Regions from separate parts of the Paenibacillus sp. FSL R7-0297 genome, predicted to be linked through region 2. Evidence: riboswitches for the same ligand, from Rfam matches in the RefSeq annotation. Region 2 holds a riboswitch; each other region holds the start of a gene.
What was found. A riboswitch is a leader RNA that binds a small molecule or an ion and turns the genes downstream of it on or off. The one in region 2 is predicted to bind cyclic di-GMP.

Region 1 (5,268 bases), 3.5 Mb from region 2:
TCGCAGTGTCCGTTTTCAAAATAAATTGTCCCATGTTCATCTCTCCCGTAATTTAAATTGCATGACTATTCAGAGTGACCTGATGATTCATCATGTTGATATCCCGAAAAACTACGTTCCTGCGACGATATTCGACAAAGTGAACTTGGTTTTGGGATATTTTGCCTTCATTATAACCAGAACTTTCTTGATTACGCAATACATAAGTCGAATGATGTAATATTATGCTATTAATTAACGAATATCTTCCAGCGTCTGCAGCAGAACATTGAACGCCGAGATCACTCTGGGTGCGCCGATACAAGGTGTCAGATGAAGCAGGATACCTTTGATTTGATCTACGGTCATCCCCACGCGAAGCGCCATTACATAGTGAACACCCAACTGCTCAAATTGTCCCATGGTGATCAAAGAAGAGATGACAGCAATTTCTTTCCAGTCAGAGCCGATGGTGGTCCGCTGAAAAATATCACCGTATGCATTGCCCATGATATACTCGGCTAATTCGGGAAAATGCTCTTTAATAGGAGCTAGGGCTTTGGCCCCATAGTCCCCGGAAAGATTGGTGAAATGATCCAGTCCACTGTCTACGTTCATATTCACTTGTTTGCCTCCTGATAGTAAGTTAGAGAATCAGTAAATTACAGCCTAGTTGAGATCCAGTGTACGGTGGGCCGTAGGAGGCATTTCGTCACGGTCGGTCAACAGCTCAATAACGGCTACGCGGTTAAGTTCAACTGCTTGGCTGATTGCAGAGGCAAACTCCTCTTGCGTCTCTGCGCGGAAGCCGGCGGCTCCCAGGGACTCAGCAAATTTCACTGCATCCATAGGGACTTCGAAAATGGTTCCATCGATACGTCCTGTTGTTTTTTCCATACCCTTAAGTGCCATATCCAGCTGCATATTGTTCACAACGATGAAAATAACCGGGATATTCTTGCAAACCGCTGTGTTAATTTCAGTTCCGAGCATCATGAAACAGCCGTCACCGGTAATGCAGAAGACCGTCTCTTCCGGCGAAGCAGTTTTGGCACCGATGGCCATGCCGATTGAATTCCCCATGCAGGCAAAGTAGGCATCAAATACAAAGCTCCCCGGTTTCTTCACGTTGAACCATTTGACCGCATTGAAGCCGTGGCTGCCGTCATCAACAAACACACTGCTGTTGTATGGAATCAAATCGCTCATCGTGCTCATTACCGAAGCCAGCGAGAGCTTGGGCAGCACTGGCAGCTCTTCAGTATAATGATTGGAGATCTCTGTTTCACGTCTGGTTATGGTGGACGGATCAACCTTGCTGAGATACAGCTCCAGGTTGTCACGCAAATCGCCGCCGACGGAAAGAGTGCGGGAAGTCAGTATTTTACCAACAAAAGTAGGATCAACATCGAACTGGATCAGCTGATCCGGATGATTCTCCCTCTTCAGATTGCATATGGTCATATCACTCAGACGCGAACCAAGCACGATAAACAGATCACTGTTGTTCAACATCTCATCCCCGTGCGTACATCCCCCAACGCCCACAGGACCGTGATAGAGCGGATGATCCGCAGCAATGGCTCCTTTACCGCCGGGAGAGGTTACTACAGGTATGTTGAACGTCTCGGCCAATTGAACCAGTTCCTTGTGCGCACCGGAGCGGTTAACCCCTTTACCCGCAATGATCAGAGGTCTGCTGGAAGCATTGATCGCTGAAATGAACCGTTCGTAGTTGGCGTAGCTGACGAGCTTTTCCCGCTGCGGCAGGACAATCCGGCATTCTTCAAGGCGCTCGGTCTGAACATCAAACGGAATACATAAATGAACAGGTCCTTTCTTGTCACCAAGGGCGATAGACAGGGCATGATTGAAAATTGTACTGAAATGGTCGCCGCGTTCAACCAGCTTGCTGAAAAGAGTGGCTGGTCTGAACATGTCCGCCAAATCAGAGAGATAGGATGTAGAATCCTGACACTGGGGAATACCCAGCTCTTTAATGGACTGATGGCCTGTAATGAATAGTACCGGGAGATTGTTGGCTTTGGCGTGTGCTGCTGCGGTTAGCAGGTTCGTTCCGCCTGGACCGGAGGTGCCGAAGGCTACCCCGAGACTGCCTGTTTTCAGTGCATAGCCGCCTGCTGCAAAGCCGGAGCTGGACTCATGTCGGCCGGGAATAAACTCAATGCCATAGTCAACAAGCTTGAGGGCTATAGGACAAATGGACTTGCCAATAATACCAAAAGAATGTGTTACCCCAAGATCGCGTAATGCTTCCGCCATATAATCTGCAACTGTCTTCAGAACATCCACCCCACAAGTTGTTTTTTGATTGTATGCTAGCAATAGAAAACCTGTACTCGAAATAGGAGCACAGGCCTGTTGCACGAATCACCATTACTGAACCGGATTCCCGGGGGGTTCATAGTTTTTCAGCAACCTGGCTGTCATGATCTCACCGGAAAAGTGAGACTGTAGATCCATGGCTTTGCGTCATTCCCTTTCGGTGAATTTTGCCTCTTATGTTGTTATCAATACAGCGAAGGATAATTTTCCTTTACAATATATTCCTCGCTCGCCTTTTGTCAATAAGCCTTGTGCAACAAAACGCGAAATTTGGCGAATATTCAGAAGTAATAGGAGATGAAATAATAGATATTCAAACTTTTGAAAATGGATGCGTCTGGAAGGCCAAAGTCTTATAATGCAAATGCGGAAAAAGAGCAGGGGTTAATCTGCATAAGCCATAAGCCTCATAACATTATAGGAACCTCATGAAACCATGCGGATGTATTAAAATTATAGGCTGGTAGAACCCCGGAATAGGTCTTAAGAAATGGGTAATTAAAATTTGAAATTATGTTAGTTTATTAGTAATAAAGAATTAGCAGTAAAGAAGTGCAAAGGCGGTTTTTTTACGTTATGCACTATTTTAACACTTTGTGAATATTACATCACAATCTTTTTTTTCATGCCAAAAAGAGACCTTTCCCTCAGACTGCTCTGTGGAAAAGGTCTCTTTGGGCTGCTGCTAGAATTTGAAAATATGGATTGTTTTTTGCAGCTGGAAGACAGATTGTGTCATTTTATCGGTCTCTTCCGCTACGGACTGCAGGGCATGAATTTGTTCGTTCATCGCTGCGGATACCTCCTGGGTACCTGCTGCTGTCTCCTGGGTAATGGCTGAGATATTCTCTATCGCTCCAGAGATCTTGAGCGCGCTCTCCAGCATCAGATCACTCTCTGCGGAGAAGGAGGAGATCTGCTCGGTTATGTATTGCACACTATGTACGATTTGCGCGAAAATATGTGCGGTCTCCGTAATCATCTCGTTCTGCACCTGAACAACCTCTTCATTAATAGCGATATTATCGATAGCCTGCTTGATATCGGCCTCGATGCTACGGACCAGCCCGAATACTTCCTTGGTGGAGGCGGTTGATTCTTCGGCAAGCTTGCGGACCTCCTGGGCTACTACTGCGAAACCACGTCCGTGTTCACCTGCGCGTGCAGCCTCAATAGAGGCGTTAAGTGACAAAAGATTGGTTTGTTCGGCAATTTCCGTGATGGTCTTGGTGATCATGGTAATCCCGCGGGCATTCTGTGAGAGTGCTTCGATCGTATCTGCTACTTTTTGCGTAGCCTGGATATTCTTCCGCATGCCTTCGGCTTGAGTGTCCACGGACTGGCGTCCCTTTTCAACCAGCTCCAGCGTATGGGTGGAGCGTTTATTCATTTCTTTGGTGGAGTTCGTATAATTGGAGACTTTAGTTTCGATATCTTTGATCGATTCCGTCATGTCGGCAATATCTACCGAGATTTCATTCGCACCCAGGGCAAGTTCGTTGGAGGAGGAGGCTACCTGTGTCATTACGATCTTAAGGTTCTGGTTCTTGTCCTCAATACCCCGGCTGGCATCCATAACCTGGCGGGTAAGCTGTGAAACATCGGTTAGGATCTTCTTCAATTTATCGATCATAGTGTTGAAGGAGCGGCTGATGTCGCCCATTGATCCGTTCTCGTCTGCACGGCTGGTGAAGTCGCCTTTGGCGATCGTATGCGTCACATTGGAGATATCCTCAAATGAAGATGTAAGCGTTCTCTCAATGAAGCGCGCAAGCGGGTAGGTCAGTGCAGCCAATACCGCAATCAGAATAATACCGATAATTACCTTGCCCATTGCGATGAGCGTAATTAATACAGGGACAGCGAATAAAGCGGCGACCAGGTAACATCCGGCAACGATTCTTTGTTTTAACGGCAGCTTGTTCATCCAGTCCATAGACTATAGTTCCCCCTAGAAATAAATATTGTGTATTGTAATATTATAGGGGATTAAAGCGTAATCGGTCTATTGTAAGAACTGACATAATTCTTTCCGGCTGTTCAAAAAGAGTATGTTTACACATTGTCTGCATATAATGCAGCCGCTTCGCGCAGAGTGGTCGCAACATTGTCAGCAAGCTCTGCCGGAGCGGTAACTCTAATGCCCGGGCTTAGGGATAAGATGATCCTGCAGGCAGACTCCAGCGTATTGAATTCGGCTTCGACTGTGTACCAGCCGGGTAAGGGTGAATGCTCCTTGAGTAGTACGGAAACATAACGTTCTTGTTTGAGATCCTTCATTATATTGTCCTTCACGAGCAGCTTGGCAGGATAGCGGGGCAATGCAGATTTGAATGCCATAGTAGAAGCTTCCCAGAAATGAGCCAGATTGAAATCATGGGGTCTGCTAAAATATTCATCCGTGACTTCAGCACTACTTATTCTGGATACCCGGTAGGTCCGCATTTCACCGCCTGTTTCGGCCACGGTATACCAGACACCACGTTTGGCTACGAGTCCAAAGGGTGAAATCAGCCGCTCTGATCTCTCCTCCCCGCGCATGTAACTGATTATCACTTTTCGGTCCTCCCATATAGCCTCCTGCAATGCAGTGAGACTGGGATAGGTTTCGCCCGACGGATGCCAGCCCGCACCATCAATATGAATACGCTCATTAAGAAGGCTGAAAGCTGCAGCGGGTTGTCTTGCACCAGCGGCCTGCAGCTTACGGACAGCGGAAGAGAACTCCGCCTGAATTCCCAGCGCCTGCAGAATGGCCGGGTCTGCCGGCAGCAGCAGCGCACCAATCTCTTTAGGGTTCATACCTGTCAGGGAGGTCCGGTAGCCCTCAGCCAGCCTCCAGCCTCCCTCCCGGCCGCGTTCTGCCAGCACGGGAATGCCGGAGATGCTCAGTGACTCCATATCCCGGAAGATGGTACGTTCGGAAACCTCCAGCGTTTGTGC
Region 2 (5,268 bases):
CCTTCCGTGACAGGGACATCGGCAATAAAGAGGGCTTCGACCGGATGCAGCTGGTCAGGTTTATCGTGCTGAACCTGTTGGTGCTGGTTATATCGGTGCTGCTGATTCATATATTGACCGATTCTCTCGGTATTCAAGTGCTGATCGCCAAAGTGCTGGTCACATTTGTTACGGTAATCATTAATTTCTTCGGAAGCCGGAAGTGGGTATTCTGAAAATATATGAATTTATATGCTTGCTGCTATAAATTACCTTCTATTTCTCGCTGAAACGGTACCGTCCTTAAAAAGGACGGTAAAGTCGTTTCTACTTGTTATATAGAAGCATTGCTTCTTAATTATTCCGGAAGGGTATCATCTATTCTATATTACGGAGGCGATTGTCATGCGGAAATTATCCTATTTGATTATACTTGCCGGGGTGCTAATTATGCTCTATCCCAAAGGAAGCGAATGGTACAATGACCGTCAGCAGCAAAAGCTGCTGGAAGAGGCTGAACAGGCCTACAGTGAAATCGTTCCGTCTGCCTCAGCTCCGGCCAGTGCTGATCTAAGTAAGCCTTACGCGGAAGTAACCCAGCTGCTGGCAGATGAGTCGGCTGCGGAAGAGCCTGAACCCTCTGCAGCGCCTGAGATTGAAGTCGGAGGCAAGGTGATGGCGATTATCAAAATCGACAAAATAGATCTGAAGCTGCCTGTACTGGAAGGCGCCACCAAGGCGAATATGAAGCATGCAGCTGCGCATATGAAGGAGACGGCTCCGCTCGGCGCTACTGGCAATGCTGCGATTGCAGCGCATAGATCAAGAACTACGGGAAGGCTGTTCAATAGATTGAATGAAGTCGGAGTGGGGGACGCTATTTCCGTTACAACCGGTAAGCAGGAATACAATTATGTAGTTTATGATGTAACTATTGTGGAACCGACCGATGTATCCGTATTGAAAGGGAATGAGGATGACAAGATTCTTACACTCATTACTTGTGATCCGCTGGTGAATCCAACGCATAGACTTATCATTCACGCAAAGTTATCCTGATGTTTGTAGAATGATGACGGAAAAATTTAAAATACTTAAAATTTTTATTTGTTTTCGCAGAAATCTAGTGATTTAGGTCTTGATAATAGAAATAGATATGGTAAGATATAACTATATAAAGCTAATACACGATAAACGGCAAACCTATCGAAAGGTAGGGACGCAAAGCTAAAGGGCCTTCCCGTAAGGATGGCAGCCAGCTACCGAATGAAGAGGCTTTTTTTGTTTGTTCTTATTGTATATCTAGCATTTTATGGTAGAAGCAAGGACAGATAAAGCTTATACGATAACGGCAAACCTATCGAAAGGTAGGGACGCAAAGCTAAAGGGCCTTCCCGTAAGGATGGCAGCCAGCTACCGAAAGGGGTTTTATCCAATGAAGAAGTTCTATCTAATGTTGGTTACACTATTCGTAGTGGTTACGTCGATGCAGACAGGTACAGCTCAAGCTGCTAATGCAGATGCAGGCTGGTTGAACATAGGTCAACTGGATCAGGGTGTTATCGGAGTATCTTATAATGTTCCTAAGGATAAGAAGATTAAGCTGATGATCACCAAAGACAATAACAGCTACACTTACAACTTGTACACCTCCAAACCAACTGAAACATTCCCGCTGCAACAAGGTAACGGTTCATACAAGGTTTCCGTACTTGAGAACACTACCGGCAACAAATACAAAGTAATTTCTTCCGAGACGGTAGATCTTAGCCTGAGCAACGCCAACGCAGTATATCTGAGCTCCGTACAGAATGTTAAATGGAGTTCTTCCGATAAAGCAGTTCTGAAAGCAGCACAACTTACACAAGGTTTGACATCAGATGAAGACAAAGTGAAGGCTATCTATAATTATATCGTTGCCAATGTGAAGTATGATTATTCCCTGGCTTCCAGTGTAACTACAGATTACATCCCTAACAACGACAGTACTCTTGTTTCCAAGAAAGGAATCTGCTACGACTACGCTTCCTTATTCGCTACTATGCTTCGCAGTGAAGGTATTCCTACCAAACTGGTTATGGGTAACACAAGCTATGTGACGTCTTACCACGCTTGGAATGAAGTGTTCCTTAATGGCAAATGGGTAACTATTGATACTACAGTTGATGCTGGACTTGCCAAGAACAGCAAAACAGCAGATCTGGTTAAAGTAGCAAGTAAATATACTGCAGCTAAGTTCTACTAAGAGCAGATGCATTTATAGTTTCATTGAGGATAACCCGCTTAATTATTAAGCGGGTTATTTTTATTTAGGAAAGGGTTGCTTTTTAGTAGAGAGATAGGGTATTATAAGTAAGCGTTGTTGGAGCGGCAAACTTAATGAGAAATGACTTAAATAAGTGAATTCAAAATAAAGCTTGCATTACTCGGATGAACGTGATATATTATAAGAGTTGCTGGTGACGCGGTAGTCGTCGTTGACAACAAGCTTGATCTTTGAAAACTGAACAACGAGTGAGTGGGAGATCGCTTCGGCGAGATCCAAAAATGATGAGTTTCACAGCGTCTTGTACGCTTTAGAAACTTCATCGTGAGAATGAAAATTCTCGTCAGATGTTTCAAAATGAGCAATCGCTCTTTCTAAATACAATTTGGAGAGTTTGATCCTGGCTCAGGACGAACGCTGGCGGCATGCCTAATACATGCAAGTCGAGCGGAGTTCATTTGAAAGCTTGCTTTCAAATGAACTTAGCGGCGGACGGGTGAGTAACACGTAGGCAACCTGCCCTCAAGACTGGGATAACTATCGGAAACGGTAGCTAATACCGGATAATTTCTTTCCTCTCCTGAAGAGAGAATGAAAGGCGGAGCAATCTGCCACTTGGGGATGGGCCTGCGGCGCATTAGCTAGTTGGTGGGGTAACGGCTCACCAAGGCGACGATGCGTAGCCGACCTGAGAGGGTGAACGGCCACACTGGGACTGAGACACGGCCCAGACTCCTACGGGAGGCAGCAGTAGGGAATCTTCCGCAATGGGCGAAAGCCTGACGGAGCAATGCCGCGTGAGTGATGAAGGTTTTCGGATCGTAAAGCTCTGTTGCCAGGGAAGAACGTCCGGTAGAGTAACTGCTACCGGAGTGACGGTACCTGAGAAGAAAGCCCCGGCTAACTACGTGCCAGCAGCCGCGGTAATACGTAGGGGGCAAGCGTTGTCCGGAATTATTGGGCGTAAAGCGCGCGCAGGCGGTCATTTAAGTCTGGTGTTTAAACCTTGGGCTCAACCTGGGGTCGCACTGGAAACTGGGTGACTTGAGTACAGAAGAGGAAAGTGGAATTCCACGTGTAGCGGTGAAATGCGTAGATATGTGGAGGAACACCAGTGGCGAAGGCGACTTTCTGGGCTGTAACTGACGCTGAGGCGCGAAAGCGTGGGGAGCAAACAGGATTAGATACCCTGGTAGTCCACGCCGTAAACGATGAGTGCTAGGTGTTAGGGGTTTCGATACCCTTGGTGCCGAAGTTAACACAGTAAGCACTCCGCCTGGGGAGTACGGTCGCAAGACTGAAACTCAAAGGAATTGACGGGGACCCGCACAAGCAGTGGAGTATGTGGTTTAATTCGAAGCAACGCGAAGAACCTTACCAGGTCTTGACATCCCGATGAAAGCATTAGAGATAGTGCCCCTCTTCGGAGCATCGGAGACAGGTGGTGCATGGTTGTCGTCAGCTCGTGTCGTGAGATGTTGGGTTAAGTCCCGCAACGAGCGCAACCCTTGACTTTAGTTGCCAGCAGGTAAGGCTGGGCACTCTAGAGTGACTGCCGGTGACAAACCGGAGGAAGGTGGGGATGACGTCAAATCATCATGCCCCTTATGACCTGGGCTACACACGTACTACAATGGCCGGTACAACGGGAAGCGAAACCGCGAGGTGGAGCCAATCCCAGCAAAGCCGGTCTCAGTTCGGATTGCAGGCTGCAACTCGCCTGCATGAAGTCGGAATTGCTAGTAATCGCGGATCAGCATGCCGCGGTGAATACGTTCCCGGGTCTTGTACACACCGCCCGTCACACCACGAGAGTTTACAACACCCGAAGTCGGTGGGGTAACCCGCAAGGGAGCCAGCCGCCGAAGGTGGGGTAGATGATTGGGGTGAAGTCGTAACAAGGTAGCCGTATCGGAAGGTGCGGCTGGATCACCTCCTTTCTATGGAGAATCGTTTCCTGCAACGGAAACATTCAAATCGGAAGCTAAAGCTTCCACAACGAACCTTAGGGTTCAAACACTCACTCGTTGGTCAGTTTTGAGAGTTTAAGCTCTCATCTTTAAACGGTCTGAATTTTCGAACATCACAGTCGTGATTGTCCCGAAATTTCAGCACCTTGATCCTTGAAAACTGGATACCGAAACGAATTTGCGTTTTAGAACATCTTTTAGCTGAAACTTGTGTAAGCAAGTTGAAATAGTTATTAGTGCAGAACGAAGGTTTTCGATTGTGCAGCGACCTTTGGCTTTGAATGTGTTGGTGAATGGAGTAATCCATGAGCAGCATTCAAAACAAGAGGAGCAAGCAAGCGAAACACCGGAGTGACGGTTAAGCTAATAAGAGCACACGGAGGATGCCTAGGCGCCAGGAGCCGACGAAGGACGTGGCGAACAACGAAACTGCCTCGGGGAGCTGTAAGCAAGCTTTGATCCGGGGGTGTCCGAATGGGGAAACCCAGCTGTGGTAATTCGCAGTTACTCGTATCTGAATACATAGGATACGCAGAGGCAGACCAGGGGAACTGAAACATCTAAGTACCCTGAGGAAGAGAAAACAATAGTGATTCCGTCAGTAGCGGCGAGCGAACGCGGAACAGCCTAAACCAAGGGGCTTGCCCCTTGGGGTTGTGGGACGTCTCACATGGAGTTACAAAGGAATATGGTAGGTGAAGAGGTCTGGAAAGGCCCGCGATAGAGGTAAAAGCCCTGTAGCCTAAACTGTGTTCTCTCCGAGACGGATCCCGAGTAGTGCGGGGCACGTGAAACCCCGTATGAATCCAGCAGGACCATCTGCTAAGGCTAAATACTACCTGGCGACCGATAGTGAAACAGTACCGTGAGGGAAAGGTGAAAAGCACCCCGGAAGGGGAGTGAAATAGAACCTGAAACCGTGTGCTTACAAAAAGTCAGAGCCCTATTACTGGGTGATGGCGTGCCTTTTGTAGAATGAACCGGCGAGTTACGTTTAACATGCAAGGTTAAGTCGAGAAGACGGAGCCGCAGCGAAAGCGAGTCTGAATAGGG
Region 3 (5,268 bases), 180 kb from region 2:
TAATATCAAATGTATATCCCATATAAAAAAGGCTGCTTTGTGGAGAACGTCTTCTCCCAAAGCAGCCTTTTCCCGATTTAGCGGTGATATCGCCAGCCTGTCGGAAAGGATCTTACGAATTGCATTTATTTACGTTTATCTGTTCTGGATCTTCTGCCGAGGAATATTCCCAATCCTGCAAGGGCTAGACCGACCAAGTAATAGGGAGCCGGACTGGACTCACCAGTCTTCGGGAGCGATGCATCCGCAGGTACATTGCCTAACGGAATCTCTTCATCAATGATTGTCACAATTGGCGTTGGACTTGGTGTTGCGCTTGGGCTTGGCGTTAGGGTTGGACTTGGTGTCACCACTAACGGCCGAGGTGTTACTGTTGTCACAGGGCCCAAAGGCAGCGGATCATCAATGATTATTGTATCTGGATTTACAATATAGCCGATTATTGGAGTCGGCGTTGGCACTACATTAATAAAGACGGGCGGTGCAGACGATGGTACTGGTGCAGGTGGTAATGTCGGTGTTGGTGTTGGTGTTGGTGTTGGTGTCGGCGTCGTTGGCGTTGGTGTTGGTGCTGCCGTTGGTGTCGGTGTTGGCTTGGTGTTGGTGTTGGTTCGGTGGTGTCGGCGTTGGCCCGTTGGCGTTGGTGTCGGTTGGGCGTTGGTGTTGGTGTTGGTGTTGGTGTTGGTGTTGGTGTTGGTGTCGGTGTTGGCTTGCTATGTTGGCGTGGTTCTACTGTCGGTGTTGGTGCCGCCGTTGGCGTTGGTGTTGGTGCTGCCGTTGGTGTCGGTGTTGGCTCTGCCGTTGGCGTCGGTGTCGGTGCTGCTGTTGGCGTTGGTGTCGGTGCTGCTGTTGGCGTTGGTGTAGGTTGGTGCCGCTGTTGGCGTTGGTGTTGGTGCTGCCGTTGGCGTTGGCGTGTCGGTGCTTGGCGTTGGTTGGTGTTGGTGCGGTGCTGTTGGCGTTGGTGTCGGTGCTGCTGTTGGTGTTGGCGTTGGTTCTACTGTCGGTGTTGGTGCCGCCGTTGGCGTTGGTGTTGGTGCTTGCTGTTGGCGTTGGCGTCGTTGGTGCTGCCGTTGGCGTTGGTGTTGGTGCTGCTGTGTTGGGCGTTGGTGTCGGTTGGCGTTGGTGTCGGTGCGCTGTTGGCGTTGGTGTCGGTGCCGCCGTTGGCGTTGGTGTCGGTGCCGCCGTTGGCGTTGGTGTTGGCGTTGGTCGGTGTTGGTGCTGCTGTTGGCGTGGTGTCGGTGCTGCTGTTGGCGTTGGTGTCGGTGCTGCCGTTGGCGTTGGTGTCGGTGCTGCTGTTGATGTTGGCGTTGGTTCTACTGTCGGTGTTGGTGCCGCCGTTGGCGTTGGTGTTGGTGCTGCCGTTGGTGTCGGTGTTGGCTCTGCCGTTGGCGTCGGTGTCGGTGCTGCTGTTGGCGTTGGTGTCGGTGCTGCTGTTGGCGTTGGTGGTGCGCCGTTGGCGTTGGTGCACGCTGTTGGCGTTGGTGTCGGTGCCGTTGTTGGCGTTGGTGTCGGTGTTGGCGTTGTGTTGGCTTGGCGTTGGTGTCGGTGCTGCTGTTGGTGTACGTTGGTGCCGGCGTTGGTTGATGTTGGTGCCTGTTGGCGTTGGCGTTGGTTGCCGTTGGCGTTGGTGTTGGTGCTGCTGTCGGCGTTGGCGTTGGTGTCGGTGCACCGTTGGTGTCGGTTGGCGTCACGGTGTCGGGTGTTGGCGGTGCACCGTTGGCGTTGTCTGGTTGGTGTCGGCGTTGGCGTCACTGTTGGTGGTGTCGGTTTCTGTTGGTTTCACGGTGTCGGTGTCGGCTTCACTGTCGGTGTCGGCGTTCACTGTCGGTGTTGGCTTCACTGTCGGCGTTGGTTTCACCGTTGGTGTCGGTTTCACTGTCGGCGTTGGCGTCACCGTTGGTGTCGGTTTCACTGTCGGCGTTGGCGTCACCGTTGGTGTCGGTTTCACTGTCGGTGTCGGCTTCACTGTCGGTGTCGGCTTCACTGTCGGCGTTGGTTTCACTGTCGGTGTTGGCGACGGAGTACACTTAGGTGTCGGCGTCGGCTTCACTGTCGGTGTTGGTTTCACTGTTGGTGTCGGTTTCACTGTCGGTGTTGGTTTCACTGTCGGCGTTGGCGTCACTGTTGGTGTCGGCTTCACTGTCGGTGTCGGCTTCACTGTCGGTGTCGGCTTCACTGTCGGCGTTGGTTTCACTGTCGGTGTTGGCGACGGAGTACACTTAGGTGTCGGCGTCGGTTTCACTGTCGGTGTTGGTTTCACTGTCGGCGTTGGCATCACTGTTGGTGTCGGTTTCACTGTCGGCGTTGGCGTCACTGTTGGTGTCGGTTTTACCGTCGGTGTCGGTTTCACTGTTGGTGTGGGAGTTGGCTTCACCGTCGGCGTTGCAGTCGGTTTCACTGTTGGTGTAGGGCTTGGTGTTACGGTTGGTGTTGGCGATGGGCTGGGGGTTGGTGTTGCGGTCGGCGTCGGACTTGGCGGCGGTCCATCTCCCTGGTATGTTCCTAGGTGCATTTCTACTCCGCCGGCAAAAGACTTGGCAATTAGCGTTCCGTATAGCTCTGCACCGGAATAATTGACATCCGCCTTAGGCGCCAGTATCGTCCCCAAAAAGGTGGTATACGCAATATTCACCTTGGTCGCTTCGTAGAAGTTGAACAACACTTGACCTGCTTTGCCGTTATTCATTGCGAAACTTGGTACATTGACCGTAGCTCCACTTATGTTAATAATTAACGTGGCATTCTGGGCAATGTTGAATTGAATATTGTTTGTATTCGCCAGCGTTGCCGCATCCAGGTGAACTACGTTGAAAAGATCCGGCGCACTTATTGTAAGTGTTCCATAATTATTATTGCCAATTTCTTTCGTAGCGGACAATGCCCCGTATGCTGCAGAACGCGAGATCAGATACTGCTTCTCAGCCGGGAAATCAATCGGGCTTCCCTGCTTCTTCGCGCCTATAATATTCACAATAGGCTCATTGGCTTCAATGGTGTCCCCATACACAACGTTTCCGTAGATTTCTCCGCTACCCGAATGTTTAAACTTCTTACCGGCAACGAGTACGTCTGTGGCTGAAGAATTCCTGTAGGCCCTGGCTACCCCGTAACCTCCAGAGAGAGTAATATTCCCTCCCGCTGCAAGACGGCCTTCAATTTGATCATTGTCTTGCGTGAAATCGTCAAAGATAAAAGCATTAAAATTCCCGGCAATCCCCAAGACCGGCGTTGGATTGTAAGGTACACCAGCTGTTGCCCTTACCTCCGTCCCCCAAGTGAAGGCGCTACTTACGGTCAGTACGCCCGCCAGAATACAGGCGGCCGCTTTTCGCAATTTTTTTCTCAATAATCTACACCTCCTATTCAACTATTCTATGAAATCGTCGCAAAACTATAACAAAAAAAGACCGCCACGAAGGGTTAGCTTCACGGCGGCCGGACGACCATAGCCCGGACTTAAGGGGCATCAGATTCCTGACTTTGCGTCCCGCTCTTTCGAAACGGTTTGCGTTTGTACATGATTGATATGAAATTGGAAAAGCTTATGTAATACCCAACAGAAATCTGTGACATTTGTTACTTTAGAACTAACTTTAGTTTAGATGCCACTTGGCATATTGTCAATATATTTCCAATTAATTTCACAGCTATTTTTGTGATGAAAAAAATAAAAAACGCTTTATTCATAAGGCTTTATACAATTTATAAACATACCTTCCTGACGAAAAAGGTCGATAATCCCACTAATTCGCCGCAGTACTTTTTCCTTTTCACAGAGTTATTATCCTTAAATTTCAAATATCAAAATTTAGTATTTTAGTCCTACTTTTTCTCCCCGCCCCCCCCATCTTCGCTTAAACAAACCTCACATGGTGAACCTGAAGAAACGGGTGCCATCCTCCTTAAGGACACCACCCGTTTCCGGACATACAAGAGAGCTCTTATATAGTAAAAGCCTTATGAGATTCATCTGTTTTCACAGCAGTCTTTAATCGACATATCTAGGGAGTTTGTGTAGAGGGCTGGAAATCTGCACACGCAGAAATCCATTTTTAGAGCAGCTGAATCCAGCCAATCATTGATACCCAAAGCGGAACGCTAAGGAATAACCCAAACAATAAACCGCGGCGGAGATTTCCTTCATGACTCATTGCCATTCTCCTTTTAATCAGATTTATTTACAACTTTATTATTTCAATTTTAATATAAAATAATTTTCCCGATTTTATTGTGAATTATGTCACATTAACAGCCCTCTTTTTTTAAATACCATTGATTTTTTTTGAACTTCGGGTTAAATTACGAATATACGTTCTCGTTGGAGGAGATGAGATTGATGCACAGAGCAGAGAGCCAGGACAATATGCTGGTGAAATCGTATATCTTGCTGCCGCTCATTTTATCCGCCTTTGAACGCGATGCTTCCATCCTATCCGCAGAGCTGCGCACACCCGATCCTTACCTTGAGGTTCTCCGGACAGCGGCGGGTGCAGCCATAGCCGACCTGCGGGATGTCCGCACCGAGATGAGAGCCCGTGGTCTGAAGGTCTATGCACAGCAGCAGCTGGAAGTTGGCATTGAAGCCAAATTTGTCTGCAGGGGTTATCATGAACGGATGCTGCTGCTGGATGATGTCATTACCGCCCAGTCTACTATCCGCATGCGCAGATATTTGGGTCTTGGCACTCCGGACTCAACCGCCTTGAGATGAACAGCAACTCTGGCTATGTTAATTCTCGGCGTTACTTCCCCCATAAAAAAGAGGCCCGCCATGATTGGCAAGACCTCAGGGTACCCTATTACATCCCTTACCTGAAAATAAGCTGATACCCAGATAAAGATTACATTAAAATCGTCCAATACCCAAGCGTACCGCAGATAACCACAGCCGCTACGGGATACAGGATCTTCCGGCTTACCTGATCCTTAAACACAATAAACAAACAAAGCATACAAAGCCATGCGATAAGAAGGCTGCCCATCTCTTATGCATACGCTCCTTCCCGGCATTTCTGCCCTGGCTCCTGCAGCATACCACCGCAGAGTCCGCTTTCCATATATATAAGAAGATTACCCGCTGAATATCCCTATGATACCCGCTGACAGCTGATAAGCATGAAATTTTTATTTATTTGGCCACAAATGGATTCACCACTCCTGCTCAAGAACGGGATATTCCCAGAAACCTAAGCGCCCTTTGGCAGGTATAGGATGAGCCAGCGCAACGACTTCCTCCAGCTTCCAGGCATACCGGCCTTCTGCATAATC

Region 1: linked by a shared signal. The riboswitch ahead of MKZ24_RS16520 (thiamine pyrophosphate-binding protein) and the one ahead of MKZ24_RS01315 (transglutaminase-like domain-containing protein) in region 2 are both predicted to bind cyclic di-GMP.
Region 3: linked by a shared signal. The riboswitch ahead of MKZ24_RS02120 (choice-of-anchor A family protein) and the one ahead of MKZ24_RS01315 (transglutaminase-like domain-containing protein) in region 2 are both predicted to bind cyclic di-GMP.

Annotation. Positions count from the first base shown of each region.
Region 1 is NZ_JBBPAQ010000001.1:3,780,446-3,785,713, forward strand. It holds gene MKZ24_RS16510 (hypothetical protein) at 1-34, opposite strand, end outside; gene MKZ24_RS16515 (carboxymuconolactone decarboxylase family protein) at 235-597, opposite strand; gene MKZ24_RS16520 (thiamine pyrophosphate-binding protein) at 649-2,292, opposite strand; cyclic di-GMP riboswitch class I at 2,411-2,507, opposite strand; gene MKZ24_RS16525 (methyl-accepting chemotaxis protein) at 3,011-4,261, opposite strand; gene MKZ24_RS16530 (helix-turn-helix transcriptional regulator) at 4,381-5,268, opposite strand, start outside.
Region 2 is NZ_JBBPAQ010000001.1:316,548-321,815, reverse strand. It holds gene MKZ24_RS01325 (GtrA family protein) at 1-215, shown strand, start outside; gene MKZ24_RS01320 (class D sortase) at 385-1,038, shown strand; cyclic di-GMP riboswitch class I at 1,166-1,246, shown strand; cyclic di-GMP riboswitch class I at 1,320-1,400, shown strand; gene MKZ24_RS01315 (transglutaminase-like domain-containing protein) at 1,433-2,224, shown strand; rRNA gene MKZ24_RS01310 (16S ribosomal RNA) at 2,628-4,185, shown strand; rRNA gene MKZ24_RS01305 (23S ribosomal RNA) at 4,572-5,268, shown strand, end outside.
Region 3 is NZ_JBBPAQ010000001.1:496,620-501,887, forward strand. It holds gene MKZ24_RS33040 (LPXTG cell wall anchor domain-containing protein) at 126-461, opposite strand; gene MKZ24_RS02110 (hypothetical protein) at 658-864, shown strand; gene MKZ24_RS02115 (hypothetical protein) at 995-1,669, opposite strand; gene MKZ24_RS02120 (choice-of-anchor A family protein) at 1,688-3,346, opposite strand; cyclic di-GMP riboswitch class I at 3,428-3,520, opposite strand; gene MKZ24_RS02125 (hypothetical protein) at 4,334-4,711, shown strand; gene MKZ24_RS02130 (ASCH domain-containing protein) at 5,149-5,268, opposite strand, start outside.